Regions from separate parts of the Methylobacterium sp. P5_C11 genome, predicted to be linked through region 1. Evidence: predicted binding sites of a transcription regulator. Region 1 holds the regulator's gene; each other region holds the start of a gene.
What was found. Region 1 encodes LexA, which represses DNA repair genes until DNA is damaged. Its sites were predicted from a motif close to TGTTCNNNNTGTGTTCNG; they were not measured.
Positions count from the first base shown of each region.

Region 1 (4,271 bases):
AGGGGAAGGGATCGGCAGAAAGCGAAGGGCATCTCGGGGTGTCTCCGTCCGTCTCAAATCGCGACCGGGGCCGCGCAGGCTCTGATGGCCGCAAGGGAGCTAGGCCGAAGCGACTCGTTCGGCAATAGGCCTCGACGTGGAAGCGACGCGGCGACGATCAAAGTGAGCCGAGTGTTTCTGGTCTTGCCGTATTGGTCGATCAAAACAGATCGACTTTTGAACGTGACCAATATTACCGCGAATATGTTCGCTCGGGACGGATGGCGGGACTCTCACGGGTCTCGACGCGTTCGCGGGAGAGACGCACGGGTAGCGTAATGATCCGTCTATATACTCAGCTTTAGGTCATGCGTGGTACCTATATTTTTGAAAAACAAAATATAAAGCTTGTATTTGGCAGCAAAGACGCGAGCTATCCGGACTTTTTCTCTTAATCTGTCTCGTCTTGATTCKGTTGCGGATTGCTGCGAACTCGGCAGCGCTGCATAGGAGCAGGACGCTGAACGGCAGGCCGATCCGGAGCGGCTGTCGGCTCGGGCTAGGCGCGACGCGATGCTGATGGCCGAGATCCGGCGCGTTCAAGCGGCGAACTTCGGCGTCTGCTGGCTCAGGAAGGCGTGGCGTCAGCTCGCCCGCAAGGAGATCGCGGTGGCGCGCGGCACGGTCGCCCGGCTGATGCGGGCGATGGGCTTGGCCAGCGTCGTGGTGCGCGGGCGCAGGGTCCGCACCACCGTGCCCGATCCAGCTGCGGCCGGCCCCCCGCGACCCGGGTAATCGGAAGTTCAAGGGAGCAGGCCCTACGCGAGCGCCACCCCTTTGCCGGAAGCGGCCCCGTCGGCCATCCTCGATCTCCTCAACAGGCTGCAGACGCCGCGCGGCCCGAATAGTAAAGTCGCCTTCGAACACCCGCCCTGATATCAATTTCCCAAAGTGGTGCTAGCGCGGGCCGAGACCCGGATTGCGGCCTGGCAGGCGCGGAACCACCGTGCCGCGCCGCTCGATCGGCGCGTCGCACGCGTAGGCGAATTCGCTCTTCAGCGGATCGAACACGGTCTCGCCGGTGATCCGGCAATCTTCCCGCACCGTCTCGTCGAGATAGGCCCGGGCGGCGGTGCGGAAGCGCTTCACCCGGGTCGCGTCCGGCTCCGGATCGATCCGCGCCTCGCTCAGGTTGCAGCCGGCATATTCGCGCAGGGCGTTCGAGACGATCAGCATCCGGCGCTGCTGCCGGTTATCGTAGACCTCGTAGGGCTCCTTGCAGCCGATCGTCACCACCTGAGGGGTGAGCGCCACATAGTTCCGCGAGATATAGGAAAACCCGGTGGTGCAGCCGGCGAGGCCGAGGGCGGCGAGGCCGAGGGGCAGCAGAGCTGCGGGTCGTCGCATCCGCGTCATTCCAAGCTGGTCCCGGCCCGCGTCCCGGATCCGCCGCCTCTCCGGCGGGGCACGGGCCAGCATTGAAACGGCTCCGCTTGCGCCGTCAATGCGTTTCTCGGCCCGTCCCGTCCGGCGAGGCGCCGGATCGGCCGCATGGCCGGGCCGACACCGGTCCAAGCGTAGCGGTCCCGCCCTTGCAGAACACTTGCGGAACGTTTAACCTGTTCGTGATTTGTTTCGGAGACCGTCACGTGGCGGTCCGCCAAGCCGCGAGTCCCCCGTCGATGCTCACGCGCAAGCAGCTGGACCTCCTGCGATTCATCCAGAGCCGGATGCAGGAATGCGGTGTCCCGCCGTCCTTCGACGAGATGAAGGACGCCCTCGACCTCAAGTCGAAATCGGGCATCCACAGGCTGATCACGGCCCTCGAGGAGCGCGGCTTCCTGCGGCGCCTGCCGAATCGGGCGCGTGCCATCGAGGTGATCCGCATCCCCGAGAGCCTGACCCAGGCGCCCCCGACCGCGGCTTCGGCAGAGCCTCGCCGGTTCACGCCGAGCGTGGTCGAGGGCGGCAAGTCCAAGCAGCCGCCCGCACCGGCGAGCACGCGGATCCTCGACGAGGCCGGCCGCGCCATCTCGATTCCCGTGATGGGCCGGATCGCGGCCGGCACGCCGGTCTCCGCGATCCAGAACCAGAGCCACGCCATCACCCTGTCGCCGGACTTCGTGGCCGGCGGCGAGCACTACGCCCTTGAGGTGCGCGGCGACTCGATGGTCGAGGCCGGCATCCTCGACGGCGACCTCGTGGTGATCCGCAAGCAGGACACTGCCAACACCGGCGACATCATCGTGGCCCTGATCGACGACGAGGAGGCGACCCTCAAGCGCCTGCGTCGCCGGGGCTCCTCGATCGCCTTGGAAGCCGCCAATCCGGCCTACGAGACCCGCGTGCTCGGGCCCGACCGGGTGCGCATCCAGGGACGCCTGGTCAGCCTCGTCCGCCGCTACTGAAGCGGCTCGGCGGGCGCGTCGCCGGAGACGGCGCCGTTGCCTGACCCGTCGGTTTCCGGAGGCGGAGCCTCCGCGGTGTGGGATCCGTCCGACCCGGATGTGACGGGCGTCCGCAGGCGCGGCTCACGTGCCGGTCCCGGCCGCCAGGGTACGGCGCGGCCGTCGGCACGGGTGTACCGGGTGGCGAAACCGTCACCCTCGGCCCGGAGGGCGACCGCTCCGTGGGCGGTGAGGACGCGCCGGTCGATCACCAGCGGGCGCGTGCAGGTCGGGGGCGCCACGAGGCCGGTGATCACCACTGCGGCGCGGGCGCAATCCTCCGGGAAGGCGCGCCGATCCCGGACGAGGGCCACCGCTCGGCCGTCCGGCAGGCGCGCCGTGCAGCCGAGGTGGTCGCAGCGGCCGCTGCCCTGCGGTGCGACCAGCGTTGCGGGCCGCCGTCCGTCACCGTCCGCCTTCAGCCATTGCTCGAGGACGAAGCCGGAAGGGCTGCCCAGCACCGTGAGGCGTCCGTCTGGCCCCCGGACCGCGGCTCCTGCGCCCTGTCGGTCGACGTAGAGGTCGTAACGGTCCGGCCTGGCCGCGAGGACGAGGCCGACCAGGGCAGGCGCCAGGGCGAGCCAGCGCAGGCGCGAGGCTGGGAGCGTCGCCAGCAGCAGGCCGAGGGTCAGCAGGATCAGCGCCGACGTGCCGAAGGCCGGCACGACGACGATCGCCCGCTCGAACCCGGCGATCCAGTCGGAGACGACGAGCATGCCCCCCACCGCCTGACCCATCAGCCACCAGATCGGCCGGTCCTGGGCGAAGGGATAGGCCAGGATCCCGATCACCGCCGACGGCATCACCACGAGGGAGACCAGCGGCAGGGTCAGTGCGTTCCCGACAAGCCCGAAGGGCTGAACCGTCTGGAAATGATAGGTGGCGAAGGGCGCGGTCGCGATCTGGGCCACGAGGGTCGTGGCCAGGGTCCCGGTCACCGCCGAGAGGCCGGTGCCGACGAGCCGCCCGAGCCGCCCCGCCCCGGGGCGCACGAACAGCCGCCCGTCGATCAGCCGGGCGCAGGCGATCAGCCCGGCCACGGCGCCGAACGACATCTGGAAGCTCGGGCCGAGCAGGCCCTCGGGCTCCCGGGCGAGGGCGATCAGGGCGGCCAGCGCGAGGTTGCGCATCGACAGGGCCGGCCGGTCCGCCAGGATCGCGCCCAGCATGATCAGGGTCATGATCAGGGAGCGCTCGGCGGCGATGTCCCAGCCCGAGAAGGCGCAGTAGGCGGTGACCCCGACCATGGCGAAGCCGGCGGCGATCTTCTTGATCGGCCAGACCAGCGCGCAGTACGGCACCGCGGCGAGGACCGCCCGCACCAGCCAGAAGACCACGCCGGCGGCCAGCACCATGTGGAGCCCCGAGATCGACACCACGTGGTAGATTCCGGCGGCGCGGAGCGCGTCGTTGGTCGCCGGCGCGATCAGTCCCCGCTTGCCCGTTACAAGAGCCGCCGCCACCGCGCCCGCTTGTCCCCCTGCGGCCTGCGCGATCCGGCGGGTCAGCGCGTTGCGGGCCTCGTCCAGCAGAGCGGCGAGGCGCAGGCTCATGGGCGGCGGCTCGGTCGGCGCCCGGATCGCGACCGCGCCGACGAGCGAGCCCACCGCGCCGAGTCCCTGGAAATACGCGTCCCGGGCGAAGTCGTAGCCGCCCGGCCGGGCGGCCTCCGGCGGCGGCAGCAGCCGGGCGGTGGCGGCGACGACGTCCCCGGGGCGCGGGATGGGGGTCCTGCGGAACGAGACCCGCACCCGCACCGGCCGCGACTCCGGCGCGAGCCCCGCGAAGGTCTCGACGCGGATGATCAGTCGGGCGCCGACCTCCCGCTCGTCGAGCGCCTCGACC
Region 1 is NZ_JBFULS010000022.1:14,060-18,330, forward strand. It holds gene ACXJKQ_RS13715 (SRPBCC family protein) at 1-32, opposite strand, end outside; partial or broken gene ACXJKQ_RS13720 (IS3 family transposase) at 499-805, shown strand; gene ACXJKQ_RS13725 (hypothetical protein) at 937-1,386, opposite strand; gene lexA (transcriptional repressor LexA) at 1,662-2,387, shown strand; gene ACXJKQ_RS13735 (ComEC/Rec2 family competence protein) at 2,381-4,271, opposite strand, start outside.

Region 2 (4,271 bases), on a different contig from region 1:
CGGCACCGTGCTGCTCGGCGGCCTCGCCTTCGGGCGCTCGCTGCTGTCGGTGGTGCTCGATTCGATGTTCAGCCTCACCGACGAGGGCTGGCGCAAGCTGACCTTCCGCTGGGGCGTGTTCTTCTTCGTCCTGGCGGCCCTCAACGAGCTGGTGTGGCGGACCCAGACGGAGGATTTCTGGGTGAACTTCAAGGTGTTCGGCATCATGCCGATCACCGTGCTGTTCGCCCTGGCGCAGACGCCGCTGCTGACCCGCTACGAGCGCAAGAACCCGCAGCCGGAGGCGTAAGCCTACTGCGCCGCCGCGACCTTGCCGGCGGCGCGGATCCGTGTGAGCACGCTCGCGAAGTTCTCCGGTGTGAGGATGCCGACGAGCTTGTCGCGGATCACACCGTCCGGCCCGATGATGAAGGTCTCGGGCACGCCGTAGACGCCGAAATCGATCGCCGCCCGGCCGCCGGCATCGGCGCCCACCGCGCTGAACGGCACGCCGTGCCGCGCCAGGAAGCGCTGCCCGGCCTCCGGGTTCGGCTCCTTGTAGTCGATGCCGACGAGCCGGATGCCGGGCTCCTTCGCCAGACGCATCAGCATCGGGTGCTCCACCTGGCAGGGGGCGCACCACGAGGCGAAGACGTTGAGCACCGTGATCTGGCCCTTCAGATCCGCGCTGGACAGGCCGGGCACGGGCGCGCCGCCAGCCGTGAGCCCCGGGACGGCGGGCAGCGCGAATTGCGGCACCGGCTTGCCGATCATCACGGACGGCAGGGCGGCCGGGTCGACGCCGGAGCGCAGGCGCAGGAACAGCACGGCAGCGAGCGCCGCGAAGGCGAGCGCCGGCACGATCAGCAGCAGCGAGCGGCGGACCGGCGGCACCGGTCCGGTGGTCTCGTCGAGGGGCGCGGTCACCGCCGGTCCTCGCCGAAGCCCTTCAGGGCGCGCACCTGCGCCCGGCGGTCGCGCAGGGCGTTGCCGACCAGGGCGACCATCACGGCCGCCGTGAACACGTAGGCCGCGAGGATGAAGCCGCCGTGAGACCCGAGATCCATCGCCGCGATCCTAGACCGGTTGGCCGACCGGCATCGGCGCCGGTGTTGGGGTGATGCGCGGCTGGGCGCGGTCGAGGCGCTCGGCCTCGCGGATCGTGAGCGTCCGAACCCGGCGTCGCATGATCTCGGTGCGCATCGCGTAGAGATGCAGGGTCGTCCCGCCGAGCGTCGCGGCGCCGATCATGATCAGCAGGGGGTAGAGCATCGACGGATCGATGGTCGAGCCGCCCATGCGCAGGATCGAGGCCGGCTGGTGGAGGGTCGACCACCAGTTCACCGAGAACTTGATGATCGGCAGGTTCACGGCGCCGACGAGGGTCAGGATCGCCACCGCCCGCGCGGCGCGGTTCGGATCCTCGAGGGTCCGCCACAGGGCGATGATCCCGCAATAGATCAGCAGCAGGATCAGCATCGACGTCAGCCGCGCATCCCAGACCCAATAGGTGCCCCACATGGGCTTGCCCCAGAGGGAACCGGTGACGAGGCAGATCAGCGTGAAGGCCGCCCCGATCGGCGCCGCCGCCCGCTGGGCCACGTCGGCGAGCGGGTGCCGCCAGACCAGGGTGCCGATCGCCGACAGGCTCATCGCCCCGTAGAAGAACACCCCGAGCCACGCGGCCGGGACGTGGATGTACATGATCCGCACGGTCTCGCCCTGCTGGTAGTCGGGCGGCACCACGAAGAAGGTCTGGTACAGGCCGAGCGCCAGGACGCCGAGCGACAGGGCCGTGAGCCAAGGCACCAGCACCCCGGACCACCGCATGAAGTGGCTGGGATTGGACAGGCGGGTCCAGAGGGAAGGCGTCATCGCGGCTGCGGTCTCGGACATCGTCGCCAAGGGTCTACCCTAAGGTGCGGTGCAGCAACAATGCGAAGTCTGGCCGCGTCCGTCCGGCGCTTCGGAGGCGCGACGCCGCGGCGGCACGCGCACCACGAACCCGACGCACGACCCCTTGCGCATGGCGGGCAGATTGCGCATATAGATACGAACAAAAAGAGAACAAAAGAGCAAAATCCAACAAACCTGTGGATGATGCCGTCGAAATTTTCCGGAACGAGCCCGCATGCGAACCGCCGACAAGCAGATCGCCGACATCCTCGTCCGCTACGGCGAGCCCTTCGGGGGCAACGTCTGGCGCGTCCAGGGGACCGCGGTGATCTACCACAAGACCCTGGAGCGCATCGCCGCGCAGGCCGGGATCGTGTTCGAGCCGCCGACGGTCATCCGCGCCGAGCGGGACGAGGCCGTGATCCTGGTGACCGGCCGCCTGCCCGGCGCGAAGCCCGGGACCGACCGCGTCGAGTGGTCGATGGGCGAGGCCCTCGTCAACGTGAACTACCGCGTCTCAGGCAAGCAGGCGGCCTACGTCTACGCGATGGCCGAGAAGCGCGGGAAGGACCGCGTCATCCTCAAGCTCATCGAGCTACACGGTCTGGTCTACTCGGAAGAGGAGGCCGACGAGTTCCGCGCCCATCAGATTCCCGTCCGGGCGGTGGACGAGGATTTCGAGGAACCACCCGCCTTCGACGAGGTCACCGAGGCCGAGGGCGACCTCAAGCGCCGCATCGACGCGGCCGGGACGATCAACGCGGTCACCGACCTGATGCTGGATGGCGACACCCAGGCCGTGCTGGCGACGATGCCTCCCGGCACCCGCGACGAGGTGCGCGACTACGCCAAGGCGCGCCTCGTGGCGCTCGGCTGGCCGAAACGATCGGGTCGCCGCAGCGCCGCCTGAACCTGTTCTCACCCCACCGAAGGAGACCGCCATGCATCGCGCGACGAGCCGCCGCACCATGAAGGCCCGCCGGGATTCCCGCCACGGCTGGAGCATCGAGACCCTGTCCTACAGCCCGACCCGGATCGTCCGCCTGGGGTCCGAGAAGGTTGCGATCCTGTTCCCGCCGGTCGAGCCCGGGGCGTCCTGGCAGCTCTACCCGCATCCCGACACGTTTCCGGGCCTCAATTTCGAGGGTCTGCCCGAGCCGCTGCGCCCGGAATTCCTCGCCTTTCCGGATCTCCCGGAGGTCGAGCGGTTCCTCGGCATCCGCGTCGCGGAGTCTGTCGCGCTGGCGGCGTGAGCCGTCCGGTCAGCGCGGCGGCCAGGGCGCGCCGCGATGGAGCGCTTCGGCTTCCGGGGTAAAACGGCCGTCGGGACCGTGCAGTACCAGCGGCGGGAGCAGGGCCGCCGCCGCGCGGCTGCCCCGGGTCGCGGTGATCAGCACACGGATCGCGGCCGTATCGCCGCGGGCATGGACCGGGCGGATCGCCAGGCCGCCGTAGCGCCCCTTCAGGGCATCCAGGCAGGCCGGGAGCGCGTCGGCCCTGTGGATCAGCCCGAGACGGCCCCCGGGCCGCAGGATCGCCGTGCAGGCGCGGATCCAGGCCTCCAGGCTACCCTCCGCAAAGGTATGGGCGGAGGCCCGGCCGGGATGGGGCGACGCGCGGTGGCTGCCGGCCGCGAAGAACGGTGGATTGGTGAGAACCACGTCGAACCCGTCCGGCTGGAGGCCGGCGGCGCGGCGCTCCGCTGCCGGGGCGAGGACGTCGGCCACCAGAACCTGCGCGTCGATCCCGTTGCACGCTGCGTTCGCCCGCGCCTGCTCGGCAAGGGCGGGGTCTCGCTCCACCAGCGTCGGCTTGAGGCCTGGTACCAGCACGGCGCAGGCGAGGCCGACCGCGCCGGTCCCGGCGCCGACATCGCAGACCCGATCCCCGGCCCCCGGAACGAGCAGCCGAGCGAGCAGCACGGCATCGGTCCCGGCCCGGTGCGCGCCCTTGGGAGGCTGATGCAGGCGCAGGAGGCCGCCGAGGAAGGCGTCCGGCTCCGATGTCACGGCTGGCGCAACTCGTGGGCGATCCCGGCATCGGCCAGCAGCCGCCGGGCCTGCGCTTCGTGGTCGTGCGCGACGAGCAGACGCTGTCCGAAGACGCCGATCGAGCCCTCCATCAGGCTCATGTGGCTGTCCGCCACGAGGACCGGGATCTCGGCCGCCTCAAGGACCGAGCGGGCGAACCCGATCAGCACGACATCGTTGGCGCGGATCAGCTCGATCATCGCGGGTTGGCCCCCGTGAAGATCCGGATCGGCGGTTTCGTCGCGCGCGATCCGCGCGGTCGGCACCCCATATCCAGCCCGGGACGATGTTGCGGCGCCGCGGGGCGCGTGCGAAGGGATCGCCCGCCCCCCGTGGGGCGACCGGTCTGGAGGTCACGGATCTTGG
Region 2 is NZ_JBFULS010000006.1:45,938-50,208, forward strand. It holds gene ACXJKQ_RS05450 (septation protein A) at 1-289, shown strand, start outside; gene ACXJKQ_RS05455 (DsbE family thiol:disulfide interchange protein) at 292-906, opposite strand; gene ccmD (heme exporter protein CcmD) at 903-1,046, opposite strand; gene ACXJKQ_RS05465 (heme ABC transporter permease) at 1,057-1,854, opposite strand; gene ACXJKQ_RS05470 (trna delta -isopentenylpyrophosphate transferase) at 2,111-2,785, shown strand; gene ACXJKQ_RS05475 (hypothetical protein) at 2,817-3,128, shown strand; gene ACXJKQ_RS05480 (tRNA1(Val) (adenine(37)-N6)-methyltransferase) at 3,138-3,884, opposite strand; gene ACXJKQ_RS05485 (putative signal transducing protein) at 3,881-4,105, opposite strand.
Region 2: a site for LexA is predicted at 2,032-2,049, ahead of ACXJKQ_RS05470 (trna delta -isopentenylpyrophosphate transferase). Genes of this name have one in related genera too.

Region 3 (4,271 bases), on a different contig from region 1:
CTCTGCGGACGGCGCGCGCCGCGGCGTCGCGGCGGCCAGCATCTGGAGCGACGGACGACGCGGTGGCAGCGGCACCTCGACCGCTTCGGCCGTCGCCTCGGCCCCCGGTGCCGGTGCGGCGGCGAGGGGCATCGGGGCGGTGGCCTGCGGCGAGAGGCGGAGTTCCGCGATCTGCGCCGGGGACGCGCCGGTTCCCGCGACCGCGCTGCCCAGGCCCGCGGGCCGGCGCGGCGGCAGCGGAACCTCCACGGCCGGGGCCTCTGCCGCCTGCGCCGCGGTCGCCGAAGCCGTCGGCGCGAGAGCGGCCGGGGTCGCGGCGACCGGCTCGATGGACAGGCTGGCGAGCTGAATCGTCGCGCCGGCCAGGGCGGCGGGGCGGCGGGGCGGCAGCGGCACCTCGACCGACTCGGTCGGTGTCTCCGCCACCGCGGTCGGGGTCGGTGCGTAGGCCAGGGCCGAAGCGGCTGCGGTCCGTGTGTCGGCGGCGCCGCCGCCGAACAGGCTCGCCAGGGCGCTGGCCGAAGCCGCCACGGGCGCCACCACCGCGGCGACCTCGGTGGAGATGCCCTGGCGCTTGGCCGCGTAGTAGTAGCCGCGATTGTAGTATTGGTAGGCCTGGGAGATATTGCCCTGGGCGGTGCGGTAGGCGCCTGCGAGGTAGGCCACGCCGTAGCGCAGGTTCGTCGCCGGATCGTACAGGCCCGCGGCATCGCCGGTGTAGCCTAGGCTGCGCGCGGTCGCGTGCTTGATCTGCATCAGGCCCAGGGCACTGCCGCCCTTGGCCCGCGGATTGTAGTTGCTCTCGCGCTTGACCACCGCGTGGACGAAGCTTGCCGGAACGCCGTTCGCCTTGGCCTGCTGCTCGATCAACGCGTCGATGTTGTCGTGCGCGCCCTGCCCGAAGGCGACGGCGGGCACGACCGCGAGGGCGGCGGCCAGGATTAGGCGATGCATTCCGAGACCCGGTGCTGCTTGTTCTCTGGTCAAGCTAGGTCGCGGGCAAATGAGGCCGGAAAGCGGCCCCGGTTCGGCAGCCTGTGGGCGGCCGGGGTGTCGGCGGCGTCTGTGATCCGCACGCCACAGGCCTGCGCCCTGTGGAGGGCTCGGCGGGGCAATCCTCGGGGGGGCGAGCGGACGCTCTCCGCCTTTCAGGGCAGGATGAAGCGCTCGACCCCGCGGGCGAAGCCGTCCGCGTCATTGCCGTCCGTGACGGCGCGCGCGGCCGCCTTCACGGCCGCCTCGGCATTGCCCATGGCCACCGAGAAGCCGCTCTGCGCGAACATCGGACGATCGTTGCCGGCGTCGCCGAAGGTGGCGATCCGCTCGGGCGGGATGGCGAGATGCGCGCTCATCCATGCGACGAACCGGCCCTTGTCGAGATGGGGAGGCGTCACGTCGAGGTAGTAGGGCTGCGAGCGGTGGACGGTGGCGCGGTCCGCCAGGGCTGCGCCGATCCGCGCCTCGCAGGCAGCGAGATGAGCGGGGTCGCGGCTGACGCCGACGATCTTGGCGGCGCTTCCCATGAGGGTCCCGAGATCGGCCACGACACGCGGCTCCGTCCCGATCGTGCGGCGCTCGAGGTCGGTGTAGGGGCCGGCCGGATCGCGCAGGCACCACGCGCCTCCGGTGAAGACCCAGACGTCGAGCCCCTCGGCCAGGAGCCGGTCGAGCGCCGACCGGGCCGCTGCCTCCGGGATGGTGCGCTCCTCGAGTGCCGACAGGTCCGGCCGGACCACGCTCGCGCCGTTGAACGCGCCCATCGGCAGGTCGAGATCGAGTTCGGCGACGAGGCTCCGCAGCCCGATCGGCGGCCGCGCCGACGCGATGCTGAACCCGATCCCGGCCGCGCGCAGCCGCCGCACGGCCGTCACCGTCGCCGCGGTCAGGCGCTTGTCGCCGGTGACCAGGGTGCCGTCGACGTCCGAGATCACCAGCGCGATCCCCGCGGCCTTGCCGGATTCCGTGGTCATCGCGTCAGACCCTTTCTCGCTGTCCCGCGCGCCTCCGCGGCGAGCTCCGCCACGACCCGGTCGGCGATCGCCCCGGGCGGTTCGAGGATCCCGACCGCGATCGGATGCTCGTCGGGGCCGGGAACCTCCAGGACGGCGAACTGGCTGTCGAGGAGCTGCGGCGCCATGAAGTGGCCCTGGCGCCCGGCGAGGCGCCGCGCGATCAGGGCCTTGTCGCCGTCCAGATAGACGAGGCGCACCCGCCGGCTGCCCTGGATCAGGACGTTCCGGTAGGCCCGGCGCAGGGCCGAGCAGACGACGACGCCTGATTCCCCGGCCGCGAGACGCTGGCGGATCCAGGCCGCGATCCGGGCCAGCCACGGCGCGCGATCCGCGTCGTCGAGGGCGTGACCCGCCTGCATCTTTGCCACGTGTTCCGGCGTGTGGAAGCTGTCGCCATCCACGAAGATCCAGCCGAGCTTCTCGGCGATCAGCGCCGCCACGGTGCTCTTCCCGGAGCCCGAGACGCCCATGACCACGAGGACCTGGGCGCCGGCGGCATCGGGCGCCGGCTGCGATTGGGACGTCATCTGGACCACCCCTGACTCCCCGGCACCCCGGACGCCCCATCAATAGGAGCGGACGCGAAGAAGGGAAGATCGCCCCCGCCAGCCGGACGGCCTCCAGCCGCGGAGGAACCGCACCGTCGACCGCGCGTTCCCCGAAGCGAATTGGAACATTTCAGGAACAGAATGGCCATGGCACAGACGACCGCGAAGGCGCCCTCGAAGTCCGACCCGAAGGCCGCGGCCTCTCGGGACAATCCCAAGACCGATCCGAAGGACGTGTCGAATCAGATCAAGGATCCGGACCAGTGGACCACCGGCGGAGAGCCGATGACCGGGGCGCAGGCGTCCTATCTCAAGACTCTGTCCGAGGAAGCCAAGGAGCCGGCGGCGTTCGATCCGGATCTCGACAAGGCCGAGGCCTCGAAGCGAATCGACGATCTCCGCCACAAGGCCGGCCACGCGTGAGCCGCGCCCGGTCGCGTGCCCACGGGCCGCGACCTTCCCGGTGCATATCCCAGCTGGAACCGCCGCAACCGCCCTGTTTCGAGCACTTCATTAAGCCGGCGGCAATCGCCGGGGGGCTACCGTGACTGGCGGTGCGTGAGGCCACGCAGGCGACTGGAAGTGAAGGCGCGTTCGACCATGCACGAGCCGGGGCGCGGCAGTATCGGAAGGCGCGCGGTCCGAACGCGGTCGATGTCCGGTCCGATGGATCGACTGGGGGCCGCGGCGGTGCGCTTTTCCCGGGACGGGCGCGGAACCACGGCCATTGAATATGCCCTGATCGCCGGCCTGATCTTCCTGGCCGTCGTCGGAAGCCTTCGGTTCTACACGTCGCGGGTCAGTGTCGTTTACGATACGATCAGCGCCGCCGTGACCCAGTCGAACTGAACGCCCGTCCCCACCCGGATCGTGGCGCGCGAGAACACCCCGCTCCAGTTCGCTTTTGTATCCCGATATTGCCGACGTCTGGCGTGTGCCCGGCCTTTTTTCCCCGAGCGCCCCGAAAAAGCTGTGCTTAACGAGGATGACTCGGCGCTCTCGGCCGTGGCGGGCGAGGTGTGGCTCACCCGCTACGGACACCCGGGCGGCTATGGGCTAGGCACAGGCTCGGCAATACCGATGGGCAACATCTGGATGCGCAAACTTCCCTACGTCCTGCTCGCCGTCACGGCGATGTCGGGCTGCACGTACCTGCCCGCGGCGGGTCCGACGGCGAGCGCGATCCAGGCCGGTGCGGAGGTGGCCACCGCCGATGGCGGCATGCTCGCCCGCTACGAGATCATCGACGTCACCCCCTCGGTGGTCGAGGCCCTGCGCGGCCGGCCCCTGGACAGCCTGCTCGCCTCCTTCGGCGACCACCGCCCCTCCTCCGAGCCGGTCATCGGCATCGGCGACATGGTCTCGGTCTCCGTCTGGGAAGCCGGCTCCGGCGGCCTGTTCTCCGGRCCGCTGGTGGCCGACCGCTTCTCCGCCGGCTCCAAATCCGCCCTCATCCCCGAGCAGCCCGTCGGGCGCGACGGCGCCATCTCGGTACCCTATGCCGGCCGCATCAAGGTCGCCGGCCGCCGCACCCAGGACGTCCAGACGCTCATCGAGAACGAACTCGCCGGCAAGGCCATCCAGCCGCAGGTGCTGGTCTCGGTCACCCGGCCGATCAGCCAGGCGGTGACCGTCACCGGCGAGGGCGCCGCCGGCGCCCGCCTGCCGCTCTCGGGCCACGGCGACCGCATCCTCGACGTCATCGCCGCCG
Region 3 is NZ_JBFULS010000067.1:18,730-23,000, reverse strand. It holds gene ACXJKQ_RS24525 (lytic transglycosylase domain-containing protein) at 1-954, opposite strand, end outside; gene ACXJKQ_RS24520 (Cof-type HAD-IIB family hydrolase) at 1,149-1,970, opposite strand; gene ACXJKQ_RS24515 (gluconokinase) at 1,967-2,539, opposite strand; gene ACXJKQ_RS24510 (DUF3072 domain-containing protein) at 2,708-2,983, shown strand; gene ACXJKQ_RS24505 (Flp family type IVb pilin) at 3,227-3,409, shown strand; gene ACXJKQ_RS24500 (polysaccharide biosynthesis/export family protein) at 3,656-4,271, shown strand, end outside.
Region 3: a site for LexA is predicted at 2,682-2,699, ahead of ACXJKQ_RS24510 (DUF3072 domain-containing protein). Genes of this name have one in related genera too.